DNA from 3 places in the Pseudomonas syringae pv. tomato str. DC3000 genome. Region 3 is predicted to be linked to each of the others. Evidence: riboswitches for the same ligand, from Rfam matches in the RefSeq annotation. Region 3 holds a riboswitch; each other region holds the start of a gene.

Region 1 (7,908 bases), 1.8 Mb from region 3:
AGTTCATTCATTCCAGCAGCCGCCGCGGCGGCGTGCGCATCGACAGCCTTGATGACGCCTACTGGAGCAGGACGTTCATCGAAGCCAAGCGGCCTCTGGCGATGGCACCGGGCACGGTGGCTGTAAAGTCCACGCCTGTTGCAACGCAGACAACGGCCATGACTTCGACTACAGTCAAGTCCGCGCCCAAACGGCGTAAATAACCAAATAGAACACGCAGAACAAGACCTTCGGGTCTTTCTGTGTTTTTGAGCTTCTCGGCAGCGTAAGCCGCATCCGGATCAGGTTGTTGTGTTTATGTCGATTGTTTTGCGCCTGATGGTCATCTGTGTTGCCGCGTTGCTGGGCGCTTGTGCCAGCGCGCCGCCACCGCCCAAAGTACCCCGGATTGTTCAGCGTCCGGTGGTCACCGCTCCCCCTCAGATTCTTTCTCCGGCTGCCGAAGACGTGCTGTTTCGTGCGTTGGGCCTGGTCGGCACGCCCTATCGCTGGGGCGGCAACACGCCAGATTCCGGTTTCGATTGTAGCGGCCTTATAGGCTATGTCTATCGTGATGCGGCGGGCATTTCCCTGCCACGTTCCACCCGCGAGATGATCGTGATGGGTGTGCCGAATATTCGTCGCGAGCAGTTGCAGTCGGGTGACCTGGTATTTTTCGCCACCTCGGGCGGTTCGCAAGTGTCCCACGCGGGCATCTACGTCGGCGAAGGCCGCTTCGTGCATGCCCCCGCCACCGGCGGCACAGTCAAACTCGACAGCCTCGACAAGCCTTACTGGCAGAAAGCCTACCTCAACGCCAAGCGCGTGATTCAGCCAGCAAGCCTGGCGCAGATTCGACCGTAGTCTGGTCAAAACTTATCGTGCGACGCTCTGCGTCGCATGCCCTTCAGGACGCTCCGCGTCCTCTTGCGACGCGGAGCGTAGAGAACTGCATTCCCACGCTGGAGCGTAGGGAACGATAATCTCAACTATCGTGCGGCGCTCCGCGTCAAACCTCTACGCTCGGCGTTATTGAGCCGCCTTGGCCGATGTCACGCGCCAGATCTTGTTGCCGACGTCATCCGCCACCAGCAAACCGCCGCGCTGATCGTTGACCACACCGACCGGGCGGCCCATGGCTTTTTCGTCTTTGTTGAGAAAGCCAGTCAGCACATCGACTGGCGTGCCGTTGGGCTTGCCGCCGCTGAAGGGAACAAACACCACTTTATAGCCGCTGTGCGGTTTGCGGTTCCATGAGCCATGCTGGCCGATGAACAGGCCTTCGTTGAACGGCGCAGCCAGGGTCTTGCCGTCGGCGAACACCAGGCCCAGTGACGCGGTGTGCGGGCCGACCGCGTAATCCGGGGCGATGGCCTTGGCGACCAGTGCCGGGTTCTGCGGTTTGACGCGTTCGTCGACGTGCTGGCCATAGTAGCTGTAAGGCCAGCCATAAAAAGCGCCGTCCTGCACCGAGGTCACGTAGTCAGGCACCAGGTCGCTGCCGATTTCGTCACGCTCGTTCACTGCCGTCCACAACTTGCCGGTTTTTGGCTCCCAATCCATCCCGTTCGGGTTGCGCAGGCCGGACGCAAAGATGCGGTGCTTGCCCGTCGCGGCGTCCACTTCCCAGATCGCCGCGCGGCCTTCTTCCTGGTCCATGCCGTTTTCGCCCACGTTGCTGTTGGAGCCGACCGTCACGTACAGCTTGCTGCCGTCCTTGCTGGCAATTACGTTCTTGGTCCAATGGTGGTTGAGCGTGCCGCCCGGCAGGTCAACCACCTTGGTTGGCTGTGCGCTGATCGACGTCTGGCCCGCTTCATACGGAAAGCTGATCAGGCGGTCGGTATCGGCCACATAGAGTTTATTGCCCACCAGCGTCATGCCGAAGGGCGAATTGAGGTTCTGCAGGAAAACGGTGCGGGTTTCTGCGACGCCATCTTTATCGACATCACGCAGCAAGGTGATGCGGTTGGCGCTCGGTACGCCAGCGCCAGCGCGGCCCATGACTTTCTCCATGACCCAGCCGCGAACGCCTTTGGAGTCATCCGGCTTGGCGGGCGAATTGGTTTCCGCGACCAGTACGTCACCGTTGGGCAGCACATACAGCCAGCGCGGGTGATCCAGCCCTTCAGCGAAGGCAGCCACCTGAGTGCCGGGTGCGGCCACCGGTTTGGCGCCTTTTTCCCAGCCGATGGCAGGCGCGATATTGACGGTCGGGATCAGCGTCTTGTTCGGCTCCGGCAGCTTGGGCGAGGGGCCTGTTCCATCCGAGACTTGCAGGGTCGAAGACTCGCCGCAGGCAGCGAGGCCGCCGGCAACCAGAAGCAGCACTGCATAGTGGGGTCTGAGTGTGAACATGATCGATCTCCATAAACAAAGGCGTGGTCCAGTAACTGATAGAGGCCCTGCAAACCGTCGAGGTTCAATCGTGTTCCCGGGCTGCGCTGTCGATTGACGCTCTCGGCCCAACCCTCTACCCTTCGCGGCTTGTTTCAGGTGCTCTGCAATCCTCGATTGGCAGGGTGAAACAGGGAAGCCGGTGTGGATCGACCGATCCGATCCCGGCGCTGCCCCCGCAACGGTAAATGAGTCAAGGCTGTGCATCGTGCCACTGTGTTTCGACACGGGAAGGCGCGCAGCCGGGGTAACCCGCTCATGAGCCCGGAGACCGGCCTGAACCACTCAATGGCATCACGGAGGGTGATGCTCTGTGCAGGGCGTAGCCGTGCTGTCCAGTGCTGTCCTTCCGTCTGCTTTCGCCTGCCCCGAGCGGAGAGCCAAGATGAACGAATCCCCCGAACGCGACGAACGCCATCTGGCGCGCATGCAGCGCAAAAAAGCCGTGATGGACGAGCGCATTGCCAGCTCGCCCAATGAATGCGGCCTGCTGCTGGTACTGACCGGCAATGGCAAAGGCAAGAGCAGTTCCGCCTTCGGCATGCTCGCCCGGGCCATGGGCCACGACATGCAGTGCGGTGTGGTGCAGTTCATCAAGGGCCGCAACAGCACTGGCGAAGAAATGTTCTTCCGGCGCTTTCCTGAACAAGTGCGTTATCACGTGATGGGCGAGGGTTTCACTTGGGAGACCCAGGACCGCCAGCGCGACATCGCCGCCGCCGAAGCGGCCTGGGCCGTGTCGCAGGAAATGCTCCGCGATCCGAGCATTGGCCTGGTCGTGCTCGACGAGCTGAACATCGCCCTCAAGCATGGCTACCTCGACCTTGAACAGGTGCTGACTGACCTGCAGGCGCGCCCGCCGATGCAGCACGTGCTGGTGACTGGCCGTGGCGCCAAACCCGAATTGATCGACCTGGCCGACACGGTTTCCGAGATCGGTGTGGTCAAGCATGCGTTTCAGTCCGGTATCCGTGCGCAAAAAGGTATCGAGCTGTGAGCCATTCGTCATGAGAACTGCGTCAATGGGAGCACTGCAATGAGAGCCCCGCGCCATTGCCCGGCGGTATTGATCGCTGCGCCTGCCTCCGGGCAAGGCAAAACCACGGTGACCGCTGCACTCGCACGTTTGCACCGCAATCAGGGCCGCAAGGTCCGGGTGTTCAAGTGCGGGCCGGACTTTCTTGACCCGATGATCCTCGAGCGGGCCAGCGGCGCGCCGGTCTATCAACTGGACATGTGGATGGTCGGTGCGGATGAAAGCCGTCGGCTGTTGTGGGAAGCGGCTGATGAAGCGGACCTGATCCTCATCGAAGGCGTCATGGGGCTGTTCGACGGCACGCCATCCAGTGCCGATCTGGCGCGTCACTTCGGCGTGCCGGTGCTGGGCGTGATCGACGGCACCGCGATGGCGCAGACCTTCGGCGCGCTGGCGCTTGGGCTGGCGCGCTATCAGCCCGATTTGCCGTTTGCCGGGGTATTGGCCAACCGCGTCGGCACCGTGCGCCACGCGCAGTTGCTGGAAAACAGCCTGACCGAAGGCCTGCGCTGGTACGGCGCCTTGTCGCGTGAAGTCGGTTTCGAGTTGCCGAGCCGCCATCTGGGGCTGGTGCAGGCCAGTGAGCTCAACGACCTCGACCTGCGTCTGGACATGGCCGCCGCCGCGCTGGCCAGCACCTGCGAAGTGGCGTTGCCGCCTGCGGTGACGTTTACCGCGCCTGATCCGGTCGAGGTCGAGCCGCTGCTCAAGGGTGTGCGCATTGCTATTGCCCGCGACGAGGCCTTTGCCTTTCTATATGGCGCGAGCCTGGACCTGCTGCGCAATATGGGCGCAGAGCTGACGTTCTTCTCGCCAATCCATGACAGCCAGCTACCCGAAGCCGACAGTCTGTATCTGCCGGGCGGCTACCCGGAGCTGCATCACCTTGCGCTGGCGGCCAACACCTCAATGCAGGCCGCGATCAGGGCTCACCACAATGCCGGCAAACCGATGCTGGCCGAGTGCGGCGGCATGCTTTACCTGCTTGATGCCTTGACCGACGTGGAGGGCGTGCGCGCCGAACTGGTCGGGCTGCTCGCCGGTGAAGCGGTCATGCAGAAGCGTCTGGCGGCGTTGGCCCTGCAAGCGGTCGAGCTGCCCGAAGGCACGCTGCACGGCCACACGTATCACCATTCGCTGACCAGCACCGAGTTGCAGCCGATTGCCCGTGGCGTCAGCCCCAATGGCGGGCGGGGGGCCGAGGCGGTCTATCGCATCGGGCGCTTGACCGCCTCCTACGTGCATTTCTATTTCCCGTCCTGCCCGCAGGCGATTGCGGCGCTGTTCAAGCCATGACCGAGCACGCCTTCAGCGCCGAAGAACGGGCTGCGGTGTACCGCGCCATCGCCGAGCGCCGTGATATGCGCCATTTCAGCGGCGGCACGGTGGCGCCCGAACTGCTGGCGCGCTTGCTGGAAGCCGCGCATCAAGCGCCCAGCGTTGGCCTGATGCAGCCGTGGCGTTTCATCCGCATCAGTGACCCGGCATTGCGCAGCAAGATGCAGGCGCAGGTTGAAGAAGAGCGCATCCGCACTGCCGAAGCACTGGGCGAGCGCACCGACGCGTTCATGAAGCTCAAGGTCGAGGGCATCAATGACTGCGCGGAAGTGCTGGTCGCCGCGCTGATGGAAGGTCGTGAGCAGCATATCTTTGGCCGTCGCACCTTGCCGGAAATGGACATGGCTTCGTTGTCCTGCGCCATTCAGAACCTCTGGCTGGCCTCGCGTGCCGAAGGGCTGGGCATGGGCTGGGTGTCGCTGTTCGACCCTGATGCGCTGGCCGCGCTGTTGAACATGCCTGAAGGTGCCAAGCCGCTGGCGATCATCTGCCTGGGGCCGGTGAACGCATTTTATCCTGCACCGATGCTGGTCATGGAGGGCTGGGCGCAGGCGCGTCCGCTGCATGAACTGCTGTATGAAAATCAATGGGGAGTGAGTCAATGAGTGTGGCGCTGTTGAGCGTCGCCGGTGTGGCGCTGGATGCGTTGCTCGGTGAGCCGAAACGCTGGCATCCACTGGTGGCGTTCGGAGGCTTTGCCAACCGTGTCGAGCAACGCTTCAACAGCGGCGGGCGTGGCTGGCGCAGTCATGGCGTCACTGCCTGGGTGATTACAGTCGTGCCGTTGACGCTGCTGGCCACGCTGTTGAGCTGGTTGCCTTACATCGGCTGGCTGTTCGAGATTCTGGCGTTGTACTGCGCGCTGGGCATGCGCAGCCTGGGTGAGCACGTGCAGCCGGTGGCGCAGGCGTTGCGCGCCGATGATCTGGACGAGGCGCGGCAGCGGGTCGGTTATCTGGTCAGTCGCCAGACCAGCGAGCTGGACGCCACCGAGGTCGCCCGCGCCGCCACCGAGTCGGTGCTGGAGAACGGCAGCGATGCGGTGTTCGCCGCCTTGTTCTGGTTTATCGTGGCCGGTGCGCCCGGCGTGGTGCTGTACCGGCTGAGCAACACGCTGGACGCCATGTGGGGCTATCGCAACGAGCGTTTCGAGCGTTTCGGCTGGGCCGCGGCGAGAATAGACGACCTGCTCAACTATATTCCTGCACGCCTGGTGGCGCTGACCTACGCCTTGTTGGGCAAAACCCGACTGGCGCTGCACTGCTGGCGCACTCAAGGGCCAACCTGGGACAGCCCCAACGCAGGCCCGGTGATGGCCGCTGGCGCAGGCGCGCTGGGCGTCGAACTGGGTGGCGCAGCTATTTATCACGGCGAACTGCATGAGCGTGCGCAACTGGGCGAGGGCGCTCCTGCCGATGCGGACTCGATCGATCGCGGCTGGCAACTGGTGCAACACGGCGTCTGGTTGTGGCTGCTGGTCATTTGTGTGGCGGCTGAATTTTATGCTTGAGCACGGCGGGCGGCTGCGCGCAGCGGCGCAGCGTTACGGTATCGATCAGGCCGACTGGCTGGACCTGTCCACCGGCATCGCGCCTTGGCCGTGGCCGATTCCCGATATACCGGCGTGTGCCTGGGCGCGGCTGCCCGAGACCGAAGACGGTCTGGAAGCCGCGGCCTGTGCCTATTACGGTGTGCCTCAATTGTTGCCGGTGTCTGGTTCGCAAGCCGCGATTCAGGCGCTGCCACGGGTGCGCAGCGGCGGGCGGGTCGGCGTGTTGTCGCCGTGTTATGCCGAGCACGCGCATGCCTGGCGCAAAAGCGGCTATGTCGTGCGTGAGGTCGGCGAGCAGGAGGTCGAGTATTTTCTCGACAGCCTCGACGTACTGGTGGTGGTCAACCCCAACAACCCGACCGGCCTGCACCTGAGCACCGAGCGCCTGCTGGAATGGCATGCGCGACTGGCCGAGCGCGGTGGCTGGCTGGTGGTGGATGAAGCGTTCATGGACAACACGCCAGGCCTGAGCCTGGCGGCCGAGACCTGGCGCATCGGGCTGATTGTGCTGCGTTCGTTCGGCAAGTTTTTCGGCCTGGCCGGGGTTCGGCTTGGCTTTGTGCTGGCTGAGCCGGTCTTGCTGAAAATGCTCGCACAGGAGATCGGCCCGTGGTCGGTCAGCGGCCCGACCCGGATCATCGGCCAGGCCTGCCTGAGCGATCTGCCTGGGCAGGCCCGGCAACGCGAGCGCAGTGATCGGGCCTGCGACCGGCTGGTGGCATTGCTTGATCACTACGGTCTGACGCCAGATGGCGGCTGCGCGCTGTTTCAATGGTTGGTGACTGCCGAGGCGCAGTCGCTTTACGAGTTCTGTGCGCAACGCGGCGTCCTGTTGCGTCTGTTCATGGGTGACACGCCCGAGTCTGGCAGCCTGCGTTTCGGCTTGCCCCGCGACGAGGCCGACTGGCAGCGTCTGCACAACGTTCTGCTTGAATACCGCAAGGAGTTTGCATGACCACGCTGATGGTGCAAGGCACCACTTCCGATGCCGGTAAGAGCACGCTGGTGACGGCACTGTGCCGCTGGCTGACCCGCCAGGGCGTCAAGGTCGTGCCCTTCAAGCCGCAGAACATGGCGCTCAACAGTGCGGTGACGGCGGATGGCGGCGAGATCGGTCGTGCGCAGGCGGTACAGGCGCAGGCGTGCTTCCTGGCGCCGCACACCGACATGAACCCGGTGCTGCTCAAGCCCAACAGCGACACCGGCGCGCAGGTCATTATTCATGGCCGCGCCGTCACCACCATGAATGCGGTGGCCTACCACGGCTATAAAGAGATCGCCATGCAGGCGGTGCTGGAGTCGCATCGTCGGTTGAGCGAAAGCTACCCGGTGATCATGGTCGAAGGCGCGGGGTCGCCTGCTGAAATCAACCTGCGTGCCAATGACATCGCCAACATGGGCTTTGCCGAGGCCGTGGACTGCCCGGTGCTGTTGATTGCCGACATCAATCGTGGCGGCGTGTTTGCTCATCTGGTCGGCACGCTGGAGCTGCTGTCGCCCAGCGAACAGGCGCGGGTCAAAGGCTTCATCATCAACCGTTTTCGCGGCGACATTGCCTTGCTGCAACCGGGGCTGGACTGGCTTGAAGCGCGCACCGGCAAACCGG
Region 2 (7,908 bases), 140 kb from region 3:
GGCCGAAAATGTGCAGGCCGTCGCGAATCTGCGATTCCTTCAAGTCACACAGATAAGTGTCCAGACGCGGCAGCCAGACCGCCGCGTCGGCGTCGCTGTCGGTGGCGTCGTCCAGCGCCAGTTCACGATCGATACGGGTTTCACGGACCAGTTCGAGAATGTCCCGTTGCAGCTCGCGGGCCCGGCGCGGATCGAGCAGTTGCGCCTCATAGAACTCGTCGGCGAGCAGCTCCAGATTGCGCAGCGGGCCGTAGGTTTCGGCACGGGTCAGCGGCGGCATCAGGTGATCGATGATCACCGCCTGCGTGCGGCGTTTGGCCTGAGCGCCCTCGCCCGGGTCATTGACGATGAACGGATAGATATTGGGCATGGCGCCCAGCACGGCATCCGGCCAGCAGGTTTGCGACAGCCCGACGCCTTTGCCTGGCAGCCATTCCAGATTGCCGTGCTTGCCGACATGCACTACCGCATGCGCGCCATAGGCCTTGCGCAGCCAGAAGTAGAACGCCAGATAGCCGTGCGGCGGCACCAGGTCCGGGTCGTGATAGACCGCACTGGGGTCCACCTGATAGCCACGCGCCGGTTGAATGCCGACGAAGTTCAGACCAAGGCGCAGGCCGGCGATCATCATTCGGCCGCTGCGGAACATGGGATCGGCATCCGGCGCGCCCCAACGGGCAGTCACCGCGTCGCGATTTTCGGCCGGCAGCTCGTTGAACGCCGACAGGTATTCATCCAGCGCCATGCTTTGCTGGCAAGGTCGCAGGTCAATGCTGTCCAGGTCGTTGGTAACGCCACCCAACAGTTGCTGGATCAGTTCGGTGCCGGTGTCCGGTAACTGCGCCAGGGGATAGCCCTCGGCCTGCATGGCACGCAGAATGTTCAGCGTCGCAGCCGGTGTGTCCAGGCCCACGCCGTTGCCGATTCGCCCGTCGCGGGTCGGGTAGTTGGCGAGGATAAGTGCTACACGTTTGTCGGCATTAGGCAGGCGCGCCAGTTCGATCCAGCGGCGCGCCAGTTGCGCGACAAAATCCATGCGCTCGGGGTGCGCGCGATGGCAAACCACGTCCGACTGGCTGCGTTCACTGCGCCAGGCCAAGTCCTTGAAGCTGATCGGCCGACTGATGATCCGCCCGTCCAGCTCAGGCAAGGCAATGTGCATGGCCAGGTCTCGGGCACCCAGGCCCTGCTCGCTGGCCTGCCAGGCTGGCTGGTTGTCCTGCGCGCAGATCGCCTGAATCACCGGCACGTTGCGCCGGAACGGGCGCAGGTGAGGCGCTTCCGGGCTCGATTGGGCAAAGCCGGTGGTGTTGAGAATCAGCTCGACGTCAGCTTCATCCAGCCAGTTTTCGACCTGAACGAAGCAGCCCGGCTCTTTGAGGCTGGCCACGGCGATAGGCAACGGATTGATGCCCTGCGCCTGCAGGTGCTCGCAGAATTCATCGATGAAGCCGGTATTGGCCGCCTGCAGGTGCGAGCGATAGAACAAAAGTGCCACCACCGGCTGCCCGGCCGTCCATTCGGCCTGCCAATCGACAAGCTGGGCACTGGCAAGGCGCGGGTGATAAACAGCCGTACGCGGCAGCGGTTGCGGTTCAGTCCACGGGTAATCGCGGCCCAGCCATTGGCTGGCCATGCAGTGAAACAAATCCAGTGCATTCTGCATGCCGCCCTGACGCAAGAACTGCCAGAGCTGGTCGCGCTGCGCAGCAGGCACAGTGCTCAGGTCGCTCAGCTCGGGATCGGGACGGTCATCACCCGGCACCAGAATGACCTGCACGCCACGCGCTGCCAGCTCCATAAGCCGCTCGACGCCGTAACGCCAGTAGCCGATGCCGCCGTGCAGGGAAATCAGAATGACTTTGGCGTGGCGCAGCACCTCATCGACGTACAGGTCGACCGAGGCGTGATTCTGCACTTGCATCGGGTTGGCCAGACGCAGGCTGGGGTAGTCTTCGGGCAATTGCCGGGCGGCTTCGGCCAGCAGCGCCAGGCTGGAGTCGCCGCTGCAGAGAATCACCAGCTCGGCCGGGGTTTGCCCCATGTCGGCGATGCTGTCATCCGGGACGAAACCGCCGGGCTGGGTTCTCAGTAAATGCATGGGTCAGCCGGCAATCGCAGCGTTGAGCTGAGCGTGCAGCGCAACCGCGTCCAGTTCCTGGCCAATCAGCACCAGATGCGTGGCGCGCTCTTCGTCGGCACGCCAGGCACGGTCGAAGTGCTTGTCGAAACGCGTGCCGACACCCTGGATCAGCAGGCGCATCGGTTTGCCCGGAATTGCCGCAAAACCTTTTACACGCAGAATGCCGTGTTGCACGACCAGTTGATTCAGCGCATCGAGCAGCACTTTCTCGTCAGCCTGGGGCAATGTCAGGGAAATTGAATCGAACGCGTCGTGATCGTGGTCATCATGATCGTCATCGTCGTGATGATCGTGGTGGGTCTTGCGCGCGTCGATGTGCAGTTCGGACTCGGCACCCACGCCCAGCAGAACACTGATCGGCAGGCGACCACTGCTGGCTTCAACCACCTTGACCGCAGGCGGCAGCTCTTCGGCGACTTCAGCGCGCACGGCGGCCAGCCCTTCGGCGTCGATCATGTCGGCCTTGTTGAGGATAACCAGATCGGCGCTGGCCAGTTGGTCGGCGAACAGCTCGTGCAGCGGCGATTCGTGGTCCAGGTTGGGGTCCAGTTTGCGCTGTGCATCGACCTGATCCGGAAAGGCTGCAAACGTACCCGCCAACACGGCCGGGCTGTCGACCACGGTGATCACGGCGTCAACCGTGCAGGCGTTGCGGATTTCCGGCCACTGGAAGGCTTGCACCAGCGGCTTGGGCAGGGCAAGCCCCGAGGTTTCGATCAGGATGTGGTCCAGATCACCACGCCGGGCCACCAGTTCGCGCATGACCGGGAAGAACTCTTCCTGCACCGTGCAGCACAGGCAGCCATTGGCCAACTCGTAGACGCGGCCGTTGGCTTCTTCTTCCGTGCAGCCGATGGTGCATTGCTTGAGGATTTCACCGTCGATGCCCAGCTCGCCAAACTCGTTGACGATCACCGCGATGCGTCGCCCTTCGGCGTTGTCGAGCATGTGCCGCAACAGCGTGGTCTTGCCCGAGCCGAGGAAGCCGGTAACGATGGTGACGGGAAGCTTGGCCAGTGTTTTCATCAGGTGCCCTTTGGCAATGCGGCGGGCAAACAGGACGAGAACCACGTGCACTGCACACGGATCGGATCGCCACCGGATCACCCCGCCCGGTTGTAGTGAGAATTCGCAGGCTTTTTGTCAGCCCGGTTCGAGGCAGGTCTCCTGGCTCACGGCAGCGTGTGGCGGGCGTTGAACACCTTGCCGACACACATTCATCGCGCCTTCCCGCCGCAGCAGTGGCTGTGCAATGAACATGACCGTTTACAGTTGCGGGGGCAGCTGCGGCATGTACCGCATTCCCGTCTTAGCTTCATGTCGTAACGCTTTACACATGAAGAACCTCGAACCGGCAAGGCTACGCAGTGACCGCAGGCAGGTCAATCGTTCAGATTGACGATGCCCCGCTGCCCATGCTCTCCTGTGCACCTTGTTTCGGGTGCCCCTCACGGGGTGAAACGGGAAACCGGTGCGCTCAACCTGTTGAGCAAGTCCGGTGCTGCCCCCGCAACGGTAAGCGAGAGAAGGTCTGATCCACTGTGCTCTGGCATGGGAAGGTGACCTTGAAGGTCTGAACGCACACGTGTTCAAGCCCCTCGCGAGCCCGGAGACCGGCCCGACATTTTTCCAATGACACACCCGCGGTGGGCGGGCGCAGTTGAAACCTCTGGCGTTCGTCAGCGGGTTCGCGCGCGCATGGCCCATTTGCCAACACTCAAGAGGGAACGCCATGTCCACCATCAGCAGCAGCCAGACGGCCGCTACCAGCTCAACCCAGACCCAGCGCCTGACCGCCGCCATCAGCGCTGCACTGCTGGGCGCGTGCCTTGTGTACTTCGCCGGGTTCTCGCACATTGCCGCTGTGCACAATGCGGCACACGACACCCGTCACAGCGCTGCCTTTCCTTGCCATTGAGCGTCATTGAGGACAACACAATGTTCAAGCGAATCGCACAGACCGCAGGGTTTACCGGGCTGTTGGCCGCCCTGCTGCTGACCTTGCTGCAAAGCTTCTGGGTCGTCCCGCTGATCCAGCAGGCAGAAACCTACGAGAAAGCACCTGCCGAACACGTTCACGAGCATGCCGACGGTGCCGTGGCTGAACACAGCCATGCGCATGACGAAGCAGCGTGGGAGCCGGAAAACGGCTGGCAGCGCGTGCTGTCCACCACCGGTGGCAATCTGGTGGTCGCCGTCGGTTTTGCCCTGATGCTGGCCGGGCTTTACACCCTGCGCGCACCGGGCCGCACGGCACAGGGCGCGTGGTGGGGGCTGGCCGGTTTTGCCGTGTTCGTGCTGGCGCCGACCCTGGGGCTGCCGCCTGAGCTGCCGGGCACCGCTGCCGCAGAACTGAGCCAGCGTCAGCTTTGGTGGATCGGTACCGCAGCGTCCACCGCTGCCGGGCTGGCCTTGCTGGTGTTTGGTCAGAACTGGCTGCTCAAAGTGCTGGGCGCGGCGATTCTGGTGGTGCCGCATGTGATCGGCGCACCGCAACCGCTGGTTCATGAAAGCCTTGCGCCTGAAGCACTGGAATCGCAGTTCAGGGTCGCTTCGCTGCTGACCAACGCGCTGTTCTGGGTTGCACTGGGCCTGATCAGCGCCTGGCTGTTTCGCAGAAGCAATGTTCACACAGATAATGCCCACTCAAACCATGCCTGACCGCATCAGGCCTGAGCACTCGACCGTCCGCCCCGGCACGCCTCTGGTAGTCGGGCTGGGCTGTCGACGCGGTTGTTCGGCGACCGCGTTGCGCGAGCTGATCGAGAACAGGCTTCGAGCGCTGGAGCTGAACCTGGGAAGCATCACCGCGCTGGCCTCAATCGATCTGAAAGACAAGGAACCGGGCCTGCTTGCACTGGCGGCGCAACTGGCTGTGCCGCTGGTATTTTTCAACGCCGCGCAACTGGTGGCCTGGGAGCTGCACCTGACCCACCGCTCCGCGCAAGTCTTTCAGACCACAGGCTGTCACGGTGTAGCCGAAGGATCGGCACTGGCCCTCGCCGCGCAGCTGGGCGACGGTACGGCGCGGCTGCTGATAGAGCGGCAAAAAACCACTCAAATGACATTTGCCTTGGCGTCCAGCCCGGCTGTGGGCGGATAATCGCGCCGCGCTCATTGACCCCGGAGTTTCCATTGACTGTCTATTTCATCGGCGCAGGCCCTGGCGATCCCGAGTTGATCACCGTCAAGGGGCAACGCCTGATCCGCACCTGTCCGGTCATTATCTATGCAGGTTCGCTGGTGCCGCTCGCCGTGCTGGAAGGCCACCAGGCGGTGCAGGTGACCAACAGCGCGGAACTGCATCTGGAGCAAATCATTGATCGGATCAAGACCGCTCATGCGCAAGGCCAGGATGTTGCTCGTGTACATTCCGGCGACCCTAGCCTGTACGGTGCCATTGGCGAGCAGATCCGCCATTTGCGTGAACTGAATATCCCCTTTGAAATCATTCCGGGAGTAACTGCGACGGCCGCCTGCGCTGCGTTACTGGGCGTGGAGCTGACGCTGCCGGATATTTCGCAAAGCGTGATTCTGACCCGCTACGCCGACAAGACCTCAATGCCGAGCGGCGAAGAACTCGCCAGCCTGGCAAGCCACAGGGCGACCATGGCGATTCATCTGGGCGTAAATAACCTGCACAGAATCGTCGAAGAGCTGACCCCGCATTACGGCACCGACTGCCCGATTGCCGTGGTACACCGCGCCAGTTGGCCGGATCAGGAATGGGCAATAGGTACGCTGGCAGACATAGAGGAAAAAGTGCGAGCCAAAGGCTTTCGCCGCACCGCACTGATCCTCGTCGGCCGCGTACTGGCCGCCGACACATTTGGCGAATCCTCGCTGTACCGGGCCGGGCATGCGCACCTGTTCAGGCCCAAGTAACGCTCGTTCGCAGGCTCGCCGTTTGTGTGAGTGGCAGGGGCGGCCGATCCGCGTTACTCACGAAGGGGCCGGTGCAGCCTCCGAGATCTACTGATCACCGATCGTCAGCCTTCGCGAGCAAGCGAAGCGTCGCCCGGCTCGCGCTCAGGCACTCACATCGCTTACCTGATCAAGCAGCCACCTCATACAACTTCGGCGCTAGCACCTCGCCGCTCTCCAGGCTTTTGCGCAGGATCTCGGCCTGCAATGCAGCAGCCTTCATGGCGGCTTCCTTGATGTGACCATAACCGCGAATCTTTTCCGGCAGGCGTGCCAGGCTCAGCGCCGTATGGCGGTTCTGCGTCTGGAGATGCTGCAGGATCAGTTCGACATCGCCAACATAACGATCAATAAGCGCCCTCTCCTGCTTGCGCTCCAGGCTGCGACCGAACGGGTCGAACGCTGTGCCACGGAGGAATTTGAATGTCGCCAGCACATCGAACGCGCGCAGCATCCACGGCCCGAAACTGCGTTTGCGCGGTTGACCGTTGTGCGGGTCACGCTTGGCCAGCCAGGACGGTGCCAGGTGAAACTCCAGTCGATAATCACCCTCGAACTGCGCCTCCAGCTGGCGGGTGAAGTCGCCGTTGCTGTACAGCCGCGCCACCTCGTATTCGTCCTTGTAAGCCAGTAGCTTGAAGTAGTTGAAGGCCACAGCTTCGGTCAGCGTCGGCTGCTGACCGGGAAACACCCGTGATTCAGCCTCCTGTACCCGTTGTACCAGCCCCAGATAACGCTCGGCGTACGCGCTGTTCTGGTACTGCGTCAAGGCGGCAACGTTGCTTTGAATACGTTGATCGAGATCCATCTGCTGCGGCTCGCTGACCTGCGGTTGCGGGTTGACGAACGCCTCGACGGCGGCAGGGTCATGCGCCGTGCGACGCCCCCAGAGAAACGCCTGCTGATTGAGGTTGACTGCCACGCCATTGAGCTCGATCGCCTTTTCGATGGCCGCCGAAGTCAGGGGAATCAGGCCCAGTTGAAACGCATAACCGAGCATGAACAGGTTGCTGGCAATGCTGTCGCCCATCAAACGGGTTGCCAACGAAGTGGCTTCGACAAAATGAGTCTTATCGGCACCGACGGCATCAATAATAGTCTGCTTCATCGCCTCGGCCGGGAACACGGCATCCGGGTTGCGTGTGAATTCAGCGGTTGGCGTTTGCTGACTGTTGATCACCGCATGGGAAATTTTGCTGTCGAGCTTGGCGATTGCATCGGGGCCTGCGGCAACCAGCAGATCGCAACCCAGCAACAGGTGCGCCTCACCGGCGGCAATGCGTACCGCGAACAGGTCTTCCTGACGCGCAGCAATGCGGATATGGCTGACCACCGGACCGAACTTTTGCGCCAGCCCGGCCTGGTCCAGCACGCTGCAACCCTTGCCTTCCAGGTTAGCGGCATAACCGAGCATCGCCCCGACCGTGGTCACGCCAGTCCCGCCGACGCCGGGCAGCAGAATATTGAACGGCCGCTCCAGCGATGGCAGCACAGGTTCCGGCAGACGCGCGAATGCCTCGACCTGTTTGGGCACCACAGGCTTACGCAATTTGCCGCCATGCACGGTGACGAAACTCGGGCAGAAACCCTCGATGCAGCTGAAATCCTTGTTGCAGGCACTCTGGTCAATTTCCCGCTTGCGGCCCTGAGCGGTTTCCTTGGGCAGCACCGACAAACAACCGGATTTGACCCCGCAATCACCACAGCCTTCGCACACGGCCGGGTTGATCAACGCGCGTTTTTCCAGATCGGGCAGGGTGCCGCGTTTGCGCCGGCGACGCTTTTCAGTCGCGCAGGTCTGGTCGTAGATGATCACCGAAACCCCTTTGAACTCACGCAGT
Region 3 (7,908 bases):
CGTCTGCGAGGTGCTCGACAAGGTCGGTCTCAACGAGAGTTTTCGTTTTCGCTACCCGCATCAGTTGTCTGGCGGTCAACGTCAGCGTGTGGCGATCGCACGGGCGCTGATTCTCGAACCCCGCGTGCTGCTGCTCGACGAGCCGACCTCGGCGCTGGATGTTTCGGTGCAGGCCGAAATTCTCAACCTGTTGGCCGACTTGCGCCGTCAGCAAGGCCTGACCTACCTGATGGTGACCCACGACCTGGGTGTGGTGGCGCACCTGTGTGACCGGGTGGCGGTCATGCAGCAGGGCCAGGTGCTGGAGACGCTCGACAGCAGCCAACTGGTCAACAATCAGGCTCGACACGAATATTCGCGCATGCTGATCCAGGCCAGTCGCGACATGGACCTGCGCCCGACGGGATGACCCGTCTTCCGGCGGGTGACCGCTGAAACCTGACACTTGCTGACGCCGTGAGCCCTGGCCGAAACGGCCACAGGATCCGGCTGCCTGCGATTTGTTCAAACACACCCAAAACGTCAACCCACAAGAATAAAAAAAATGAAAAAATCACTCGCTCTGCTCGCTTTTGCCACCCTGCTGCCCAGTGCATGGACCCATGCCGACAGCGCCTACATCAACTACCGCCACCAATACGCGGAAAGCACGCGCATGCATGCCGACCGGGTCAAATTCGGCAGCCGCCTGGACAGCGGCTGGGGCTTTGAAGGCGAGCTTAAATACAAGACCGCAGGCGACCGACAGGACGTTGCATTCGACAACACCGTCGGTAACGGCCACGAACTGACGACCAGCTATCAATATCGGCTCAATGACAAATGGATGCTCACCCCGTCACTGGCACTGGAAAGCATCGAGAAGTCCACGGCCTATAAAATGGGCCTCAAGCTGGGTTACAAAGTGAATGACCAGTTGAGCGTCTCGGGCCGCTATCGCTACGACTCGATCAAACTTGACCGCGACAAGGTCAACCACGACATGCCTGACAACCAGATGGACGATCAGTCGATCAATCGTTACGACGTCTGGGTCAATTACGCCAGCAAAGGCCCCTGGGCTTATGAGTATCAGTTCACCTACTTCGACGCCGATTACATCCGTTACGACAATGGCAGGACCGACTACGAACAGAACGCGGCCTTCAAATACAGGTGGGACAAGCACTGGGTGCCGTTCTTTGAGGTGGGCGACATCAAGGTGGACTCGGAAGACGACAAGCGCCAGCTGAGATTAAGGGTGGGGGTGCAGTACAACTTCTTATAGCGCAGATTGCGACGCGGAGTGTCACGGCACGCATTTCGCGAACGATCTGACTATCGTGCGACGCTCCGCGTCGCATGCGTTTCTGGACGCTCCGCGTCCGCTCTTGAATGCGCGGTGCGGCGCAGATCTGTGACGCGGAGCGTCACGCAAGGCATTCCCACGCGGAGCGTGCGGAACGATAACGCCTGAGTATGATTATCGTGCGACGCTCCGCGTCGCATGCGTTTCTGGACGCTCCGCGTCCGCTCTTGAATGCGCGGTGCGGCGCAGATCTGTGACGCGGAGCGTCACGCAAGGCATTCCCACCGGAGCGTGCGGAACGATAATCTCAACTATCGTACGACGCTCATCCTGAATCAGCTCAGTCGCTGTACAACGCCTGAGTACGGCGCAGGCGCATGCGGCTGCCGTTGAGGTGCAGGTACATTGCAGCGCGCGCGGCATCGACGTTGCCTTCGGCGATGGCGTTGTAGATTTGCCGGTGTTCGGCGTTGATCCCGGCAAGGTAGGCGCTGCGGTCGCTTTGCCCGGTGTAGGCCGAATTCATGCGGGTGCGCGGGATCAGCTTGGTGCCCAGGTGTTTCATGATGTCGATCAGGTAGGCATTGCCTGACGCCTTGGCGATCTTGAGGTGAAACTGAAAGTCGGCGTTGATGGTCGTCCCGGACTTCTGCGGCCCTTCGAGCAAAGCATCAAAAGCACGCTTCAGTTCCAGCAGCGCCTCCGGGCTGCGGCGCTGGGCGGCAAGACCGGCCGCCTCGACCTCAAGGCTCAGGCGAAACTCCAGCAGGTTCAGCACATCGGCAACGCTGGCGATGGTCGCCGGGCCGACGGAAAAACCTTCGGGCGGCGGCATGTCAAGGACGAATGTACCCACACCGTGGCGGGTTTCCACCAGCCCCGCCGCCTGCATCCGCGACAAGGCATCACGCACCACCGTGCGGCTCACACCTTCGGCTTCCATGATGTGGATCTCCGACGGCAGCTTTTCTCCGCGCACCAGCACACCGTCACGCATGCGCTGGGCAAAGCGGTCAACCAGGGTTTCTGCCAGGCGTCGATGGTTTTTTTGCGGGGAAAGCGCGTTGTCCGACATTGCAGCCTCAGTTCTGTCCGATACGCGAGTATAGGCTGCGATACCCGCACAAAACACGTTCCGAGTACGGTTATACTCAGCCCCCCCAAACGGACCGATCACCCTGCCATGGAACACTCCTCTTCCCCCAAAGGCCGCCGTTCCAGCCTGACCCAGCAACTGGTCGCCGAATTCGCGCGCAGGATTCGCGATGGCGAGATCCAGAGCGGCGAAAAGCTGCCCACCGAGCAGGTAATCATTCGCGAAAGCGGAGTCAGCCGCACCGTGGTTCGGGAAGCGATGTCGCGCTTGCAGGCCGAGGGGCTGGTGGAAACCCGCCACGGCATGGCACCTTTGTGGTCGATGCCTCGCAGCCCGGCCACTCCAGTCAGGACCAATCCTCCATCGGCACACCTGGCGATGCGGTGTCGATCATCGAGCTGCGCCTGAGCCTGGAGCCGGAATCAGCCGCCCTCGCCGCCCAACGGCGCACGCCCGAGCAACTCGACGCGATCCGCCAGGCGCTCGATGAACTGCACCGTTGCACGCGCCAAGGCAAAGACACCCTGCAAGCCGACTTCGAATTCCACCGGCAGATCTCGCTGTGCACCGCCAACAGCTTTTTTACCGACGTAATGAGCCAGTTGGGCAGCAGCATTCTGCCGCGCGCGCGCAGCGGCTTCGGCAACATCGCCTTGGCGCATGCCATAGATGACCCGGACATTCAGCGCCGCGAGCAGGAAAGCATCTATGAAGCCATCGCTCATCAGGACCGCGATGCCGCGCGCGCCGCGATGCGCCTGCATTTGATCAACAGCCTGCTGCGCGTGCGCGCAAAGCATTAGCTATCAAGAACCCTTATCGTTTACCATGCCGGCCGTCGGTTTCCGAGAGGAACTAACAGGGAATTCGCCAGCTTTGTTTCAAAGGCCAAAACGAAACTGCCCCCGCAACTGTAGGCATCGAGCCTGCTCCAAGACTGCCACTGGATTCAGATCCGGGAAGGCCGGAGCATGGTGATGACATGCCAGTCAGGAGACCTGCCGACCCGATTCAACCAACTAACCGGCGGGGTGTCCGGGAAGGACATCCGCACGCGTCGGCACCTTTTGCCGTGCCCGGTCATCTGCCGGGGATGTGTTTCCTGATGTGCATTGCGCCTTGGCACCTGCTCCAATGGAGACCGCATTTCATGTCGCTGCCCCGCCTCGCCGCAATCGCCGCCTGCCTGACGTTGTCTACCCTGACGTTCGCCGCCCCCACGCAGTATCCGCTGACCGTGGAAAACTGCGGTTCGACCCTGACGTTCGCGCATGCACCGACCAAAGCCGTGACCATTGGCCAGGCGGGCACTGAAATGCTCTATGAACTGGGGTTGGGCGACAAGCTGGTCGGCACCTCGCTGTGGTTCAACAACGTGCTGCCGCGCTTCAAGGCACAGAACGACAAGGTGGAGCGCCTGGCCGATAACGAACCGGGTTTTGAGGCGGTGATCGGCAAACGTCCCGAACTGGTGGTCGTGCAGCTGGAATGGATGGTCGGCAAACAGGGCGCAGTCGGTACCCGCGAGCAGTTTCATGATCTGAAAATCCCCACGTACATTCTGCCGTCCGATTGCGAAGGCAAAGACAACCTGGTCGGCGCCGATGGTACCCGCCTGGAGCCTTTTCGCATCGAGACCATCTACAAGAGCATCGAACAACTGGCGCAGGTTTTCGATGTGCAGGATCGCGGCGACGCATTGGTCGCGCAGCTGAAAACGCGCCTGAGCGCAGCGATTGCCAACGTCAGGCAGAACAAGGCTAACGATGTGTCTGCGCTGTTCTGGTTTTCCAGCTCCGAGATAGCCAGCGATCCTTTTGTAGCAGGCCGCAAAGGCATCCCGGACTTCATGCTCAACAGCCTGGGCATGCGCAACATCGTCCAGTCCGACGAAGAATGGCCAACCGTGGGCTGGGAAACCATTGCCAAGGCCAACCCGAGCATTCTGGTGATTGCACGCATGGACCGTCGCCGCTTTCCGGCCGACGACTACCTGAAGAAGATCGCCTTCCTCAAGAGCGACCCGGTGACGCGCAACATGGACGCGGTCAAGCATGACCGGATCGTGATCATCGACGCCGAGGGCATGCAGGCAGGTCTGCGCCTGTTCACCGGGTTCGAAGAACTGGCCGACGCCGCCAACCGTTTCAACGCCGCACGATGAGACTGCCTGTGGCGCTGGGCCATCTGCTCTGGGTTGCAGCCATCCTGGTGCTGGCAATCATGGTCGGCGCGGCGATTGGTGAAACCTCGATCAGCCTCGACGTGGTTTTTCAGGTGCTGGCCAACAAACTCTGGGCGGCCGGTTATGTGCTGGACCCTATCGACGAAGGCATCGTCTGGAATTACCGGCTGACCCGGGCCATCGTCGCGGCAGCCTGCGGAGCCGGCCTGGCGATTTGCGGCGTGGTGCTGCAATCATTGCTGCGCAACCCGCTGGCCGACCCTTATTTGCTGGGGATTTCCGCCGGGGCCTCGACCGGCGCGGTGCTGGTGGCCATTCTGGGCTTTGGCGCGGGGGCGATTTCCATGTCGGTCGGCGCGTTCGCCGGGGCCGTAGCGGCGTTTTCATTGGTCGCCCTGCTCGCGCATTCCTCACGGGGCACCACAGCGTCGGTGCAGATCATTCTGGCGGGTATCGCCGGTTCACAACTGTTCAACGCGCTGACCTCGTTCATGATCACCAAATCCGCCAGTTCCGAACAGGCTCGCGGCATCATGTTCTGGTTGCTGGGCAACCTCAGCGGGGTGCGATGGCACTCGGTGTGGCTGGCGGTGCCGACGGTGCTGGCCGGTTTGCTGGTGTGCCTCTGGTACAGGCGCGCGCTGGATGCCTTCACGTTCGGCAGCGACTCGGCCGCGTCGCTCGGCATTGCGGTGCGACGTGTGCAGATCATCCTGATCGCCACGGCAGCGCTGGTGACGGCGGTGATGGTGTCGATTGTCGGCTCCATCGGTTTTGTCGGGCTGGTGATTCCGCATGCGGTGCGCATGCTGGTCGGCGTGCGTCACGCGCGGCTGGTGCCGCTGAGCGCACTGAGCGGCGCGCTATTTCTGATCGCTGCGGATATCCTTTCGCGCACGATGATCAAAGGCCAGGCGCTGCCGATCGGGGTGATTACTGCGCTGATCGGCGCGCCGGTCTTCGCCTTGATTCTTGTCCGGGGCAACAGCACGCGATGAACGAGTTTGCGCAGTCGCCCCGCTCTTGCGTGCTCGGTTGCTCCGGGCTCGGCTATTCGGTGCGTGGCACGCCCCTGCTGAGCGATGTCGATCTGAGCATTGCCACAGGCGAGACACTCGCGGTGGTCGGCCCTAATGGTTCGGGCAAATCCACCCTGCTCAAGCTGCTGGCTGGCATTCAGAAGCCGGGCAGCGGCGCGGTCAGGCTGGGTGAGCAGGCACTCGCCGCGATGAGCCGCAGAGACGTGGCACGCCTGTTGGCGGTGGTCGAGCAGCAGGCCGAAACCAGCGACGCGGTGACCGTGCTCGACGCCGTCGAACTGGGCCGCACGCCCTGGCTGTCGGCACTGGAGCCGTGGAGCGCGAATGACGACGCCATCGTGCGTCAGGCCTTGCAGGATGTGGACATGCTGCACATGCAAAAACGGGCCTGGCACACCCTGTCCGGGGGCGAGCGGCAACGTGTGCACATCGCCCGAGCGCTGGCACAACGGCCGCAAATTCTGCTGCTGGATGAGCCGACCAATCATCTGGACATCCAGCATCAGCTCACTATTCTCGGCCTGGTCAGGGCTTTGCCGGTGACCACGGTGATTGCCCTGCATGACCTGAATCAGGCACTGGACTGCGACCGTGTCGCCGTTATGGAAAAAGGCCGACTGGTGGCGCTGGGCACGCCGGTCGAGGTACTGACGCCCAAGCGCCTACTGAGCACCTTCGGCGTCGTGGCGCACTGGCTGACCGACCCCTTCGATGGCGCGAAAATCCTGCGCTTGCGCTCGCGCTGAGGCAGCGCCGGTGGTCAGTCCATGACCTGCGCAAACCGGCAACAGGTGCGCCGCGCGGCCGGTGGCACTACAATGCGCGCTTTGCCCGCTGCCGGATCCCGTTGCCATGTCGTTACCCAAGCACCACCTGGAATTGCTCAGCCCTGCCCGGGATGTGACCATCGCCCGCGAAGCCATCCTGCATGGCGCCGACGCGGTATACATCGGCGGGCCGAGCTTTGGTGCGCGACACAACGCCTGCAACGAGGTCAGCGATATCGCCGAACTGGTGAAATTTGCCCATCGCTACCACGCGCGAATCTTCACCACGATCAACACCATCCTGCATGACGACGAGCTGGAACCGGCGCGCAAGCTGATCCATCAGCTCTACGATGCAGGTGTCGATGCGCTGATCGTCCAAGACCTCGGGGTCATGGAGCTGGACATTCCGCCCATCGAGTTGCACGCCAGCACGCAGACCGATATTCGCACCCTGGGCCGGGCGAAGTTTCTTGATCAGGCCGGTTTCTCGCAACTGGTGCTGGCCCGCGAGCTGAACCTGCAGGAAATTCGTGACATCGCCCGTGAAACCGACGCGGCCATCGAGTTCTTCATCCACGGCGCACTGTGTGTGGCGTTCTCCGGGCAGTGCAACATTTCCCATGCGCAAAATGGCCGCAGCGCCAACCGTGGCGACTGCTCGCAAGCCTGCCGCCTGCCGTACACGCTCAAGGATGATCAGGGCCGCGTCGTCGCTTTCGAAAAACACCTGCTGTCGATGAAAGACAACAACCAGAGCGCCAACCTGGGCGATCTGGTGGACGCTGGCGTGCGCTCGTTCAAGATCGAAGGTCGCTATAAAGACGCAGGCTACGTCAAAAACATTACCGCCTATTACCGTCAGCGTCTGGACGAGATTCTTGAAGACCGCCCGGACCTGGCGCGCGCCTCCAGCGGCCGCACCGCGCATTTTTTCGTGCCCGACCCGGAGAAGACCTTTCACCGTGGCAGCACCGATTACTTTGTCAGCGACCGCAAGATCGACATCGGCGCATTCGATACGCCGACGTTTACCGGCTTGGCAGTCGGCACCGTCGAGAAACTTGGCAAGCGTGACCTGATCGCTGTCACCCATGAGCCGCTGTCCAATGGCGACGGCCTCAATGTGCAGATCAAGCGTGAAGTGGTGGGCTTCCGGGCCAATATCTGCGAGCTCAAAGGCGAGTTTGAAGAAGAAGGCGAGAAGCGCTGGCGCTACCGAGTAGAGCCCAACGAGATGCCGGCGGCCCTCTCCCGCCTGCGCCCCAACCATCCGCTGAACCGTAACCTGGATCACAACTGGCAGCAGGCGTTGCTCAAGACTTCCGCCGAGCGCCGCATCGGCATTCAGTGGCAGGTTGCGTTGCGTGAAGATCACTTGAGCCTTAACGCGACCAGTGAAGAAGGCGTGAGCGTGATGGTCGGCCTGGACGGCCCGTTCGGTGCAGCCAACAAGCCCGAGCAGGCGCTGGATCAGTTGCGTGATCTGCTCATCCAGCTAGGCACCACGATCTACCATGCTCAGGACGTGG

The links. Region 3 has a riboswitch for cobalamin ahead of PSPTO_RS16855 (ABC transporter substrate-binding protein). Riboswitches for the same ligand answer to the same signal wherever they lie in the genome.
Region 1: another riboswitch for cobalamin. It lies ahead of cobO (cob(I)yrinic acid a,c-diamide adenosyltransferase); the one in region 3 lies ahead of PSPTO_RS16855 (ABC transporter substrate-binding protein).
Region 2: another riboswitch for cobalamin. It lies ahead of PSPTO_RS16285 (CbtB domain-containing protein); the one in region 3 lies ahead of PSPTO_RS16855 (ABC transporter substrate-binding protein).

The regions. Positions count from the first base shown of each region.
Region 1 is NC_004578.1:1,875,680-1,883,587, forward strand. It holds gene PSPTO_RS08910 (C40 family peptidase) at 1-203, shown strand, start outside; gene PSPTO_RS08915 (C40 family peptidase) at 298-843, shown strand; gene PSPTO_RS08925 (PQQ-dependent sugar dehydrogenase) at 1,009-2,337, opposite strand; cobalamin riboswitch at 2,457-2,671, shown strand; gene cobO (cob(I)yrinic acid a,c-diamide adenosyltransferase) at 2,762-3,373, shown strand; gene PSPTO_RS08935 (cobyrinate a,c-diamide synthase) at 3,413-4,708, shown strand; gene bluB (5,6-dimethylbenzimidazole synthase) at 4,705-5,355, shown strand; gene cbiB (adenosylcobinamide-phosphate synthase CbiB) at 5,352-6,260, shown strand; gene cobD (threonine-phosphate decarboxylase CobD) at 6,253-7,257, shown strand; gene PSPTO_RS08955 (cobyric acid synthase) at 7,254-7,908, shown strand, end outside.
Region 2 is NC_004578.1:3,539,029-3,546,936, forward strand. It holds gene cobN (cobaltochelatase subunit CobN) at 1-2,101, opposite strand, end outside; gene cobW (cobalamin biosynthesis protein CobW) at 2,105-3,169, opposite strand; cobalamin riboswitch at 3,283-3,507, opposite strand; cobalamin riboswitch at 3,566-3,780, shown strand; gene PSPTO_RS16285 (CbtB domain-containing protein) at 3,876-4,061, shown strand; gene PSPTO_RS16290 (CbtA family protein) at 4,082-4,804, shown strand; gene PSPTO_RS16295 (cobalamin biosynthesis protein) at 4,797-5,246, shown strand; gene cobM (precorrin-4 C(11)-methyltransferase) at 5,279-6,028, shown strand; gene PSPTO_RS16305 (indolepyruvate ferredoxin oxidoreductase family protein) at 6,198-7,908, opposite strand, start outside.
Region 3 is NC_004578.1:3,676,719-3,684,626, forward strand. It holds gene PSPTO_RS16830 (ABC transporter ATP-binding protein) at 1-409, shown strand, start outside; gene PSPTO_RS16835 (oligogalacturonate-specific porin KdgM family protein) at 545-1,267, shown strand; gene PSPTO_RS16845 (FadR/GntR family transcriptional regulator) at 1,629-2,363, opposite strand; partial or broken gene PSPTO_RS16850 (FadR/GntR family transcriptional regulator) at 2,472-3,187, shown strand; cobalamin riboswitch at 3,207-3,405, shown strand; gene PSPTO_RS16855 (ABC transporter substrate-binding protein) at 3,535-4,548, shown strand; gene PSPTO_RS16860 (FecCD family ABC transporter permease) at 4,545-5,567, shown strand; gene PSPTO_RS16865 (ABC transporter ATP-binding protein) at 5,564-6,355, shown strand; gene PSPTO_RS16870 (peptidase U32 family protein) at 6,462-7,908, shown strand, end outside.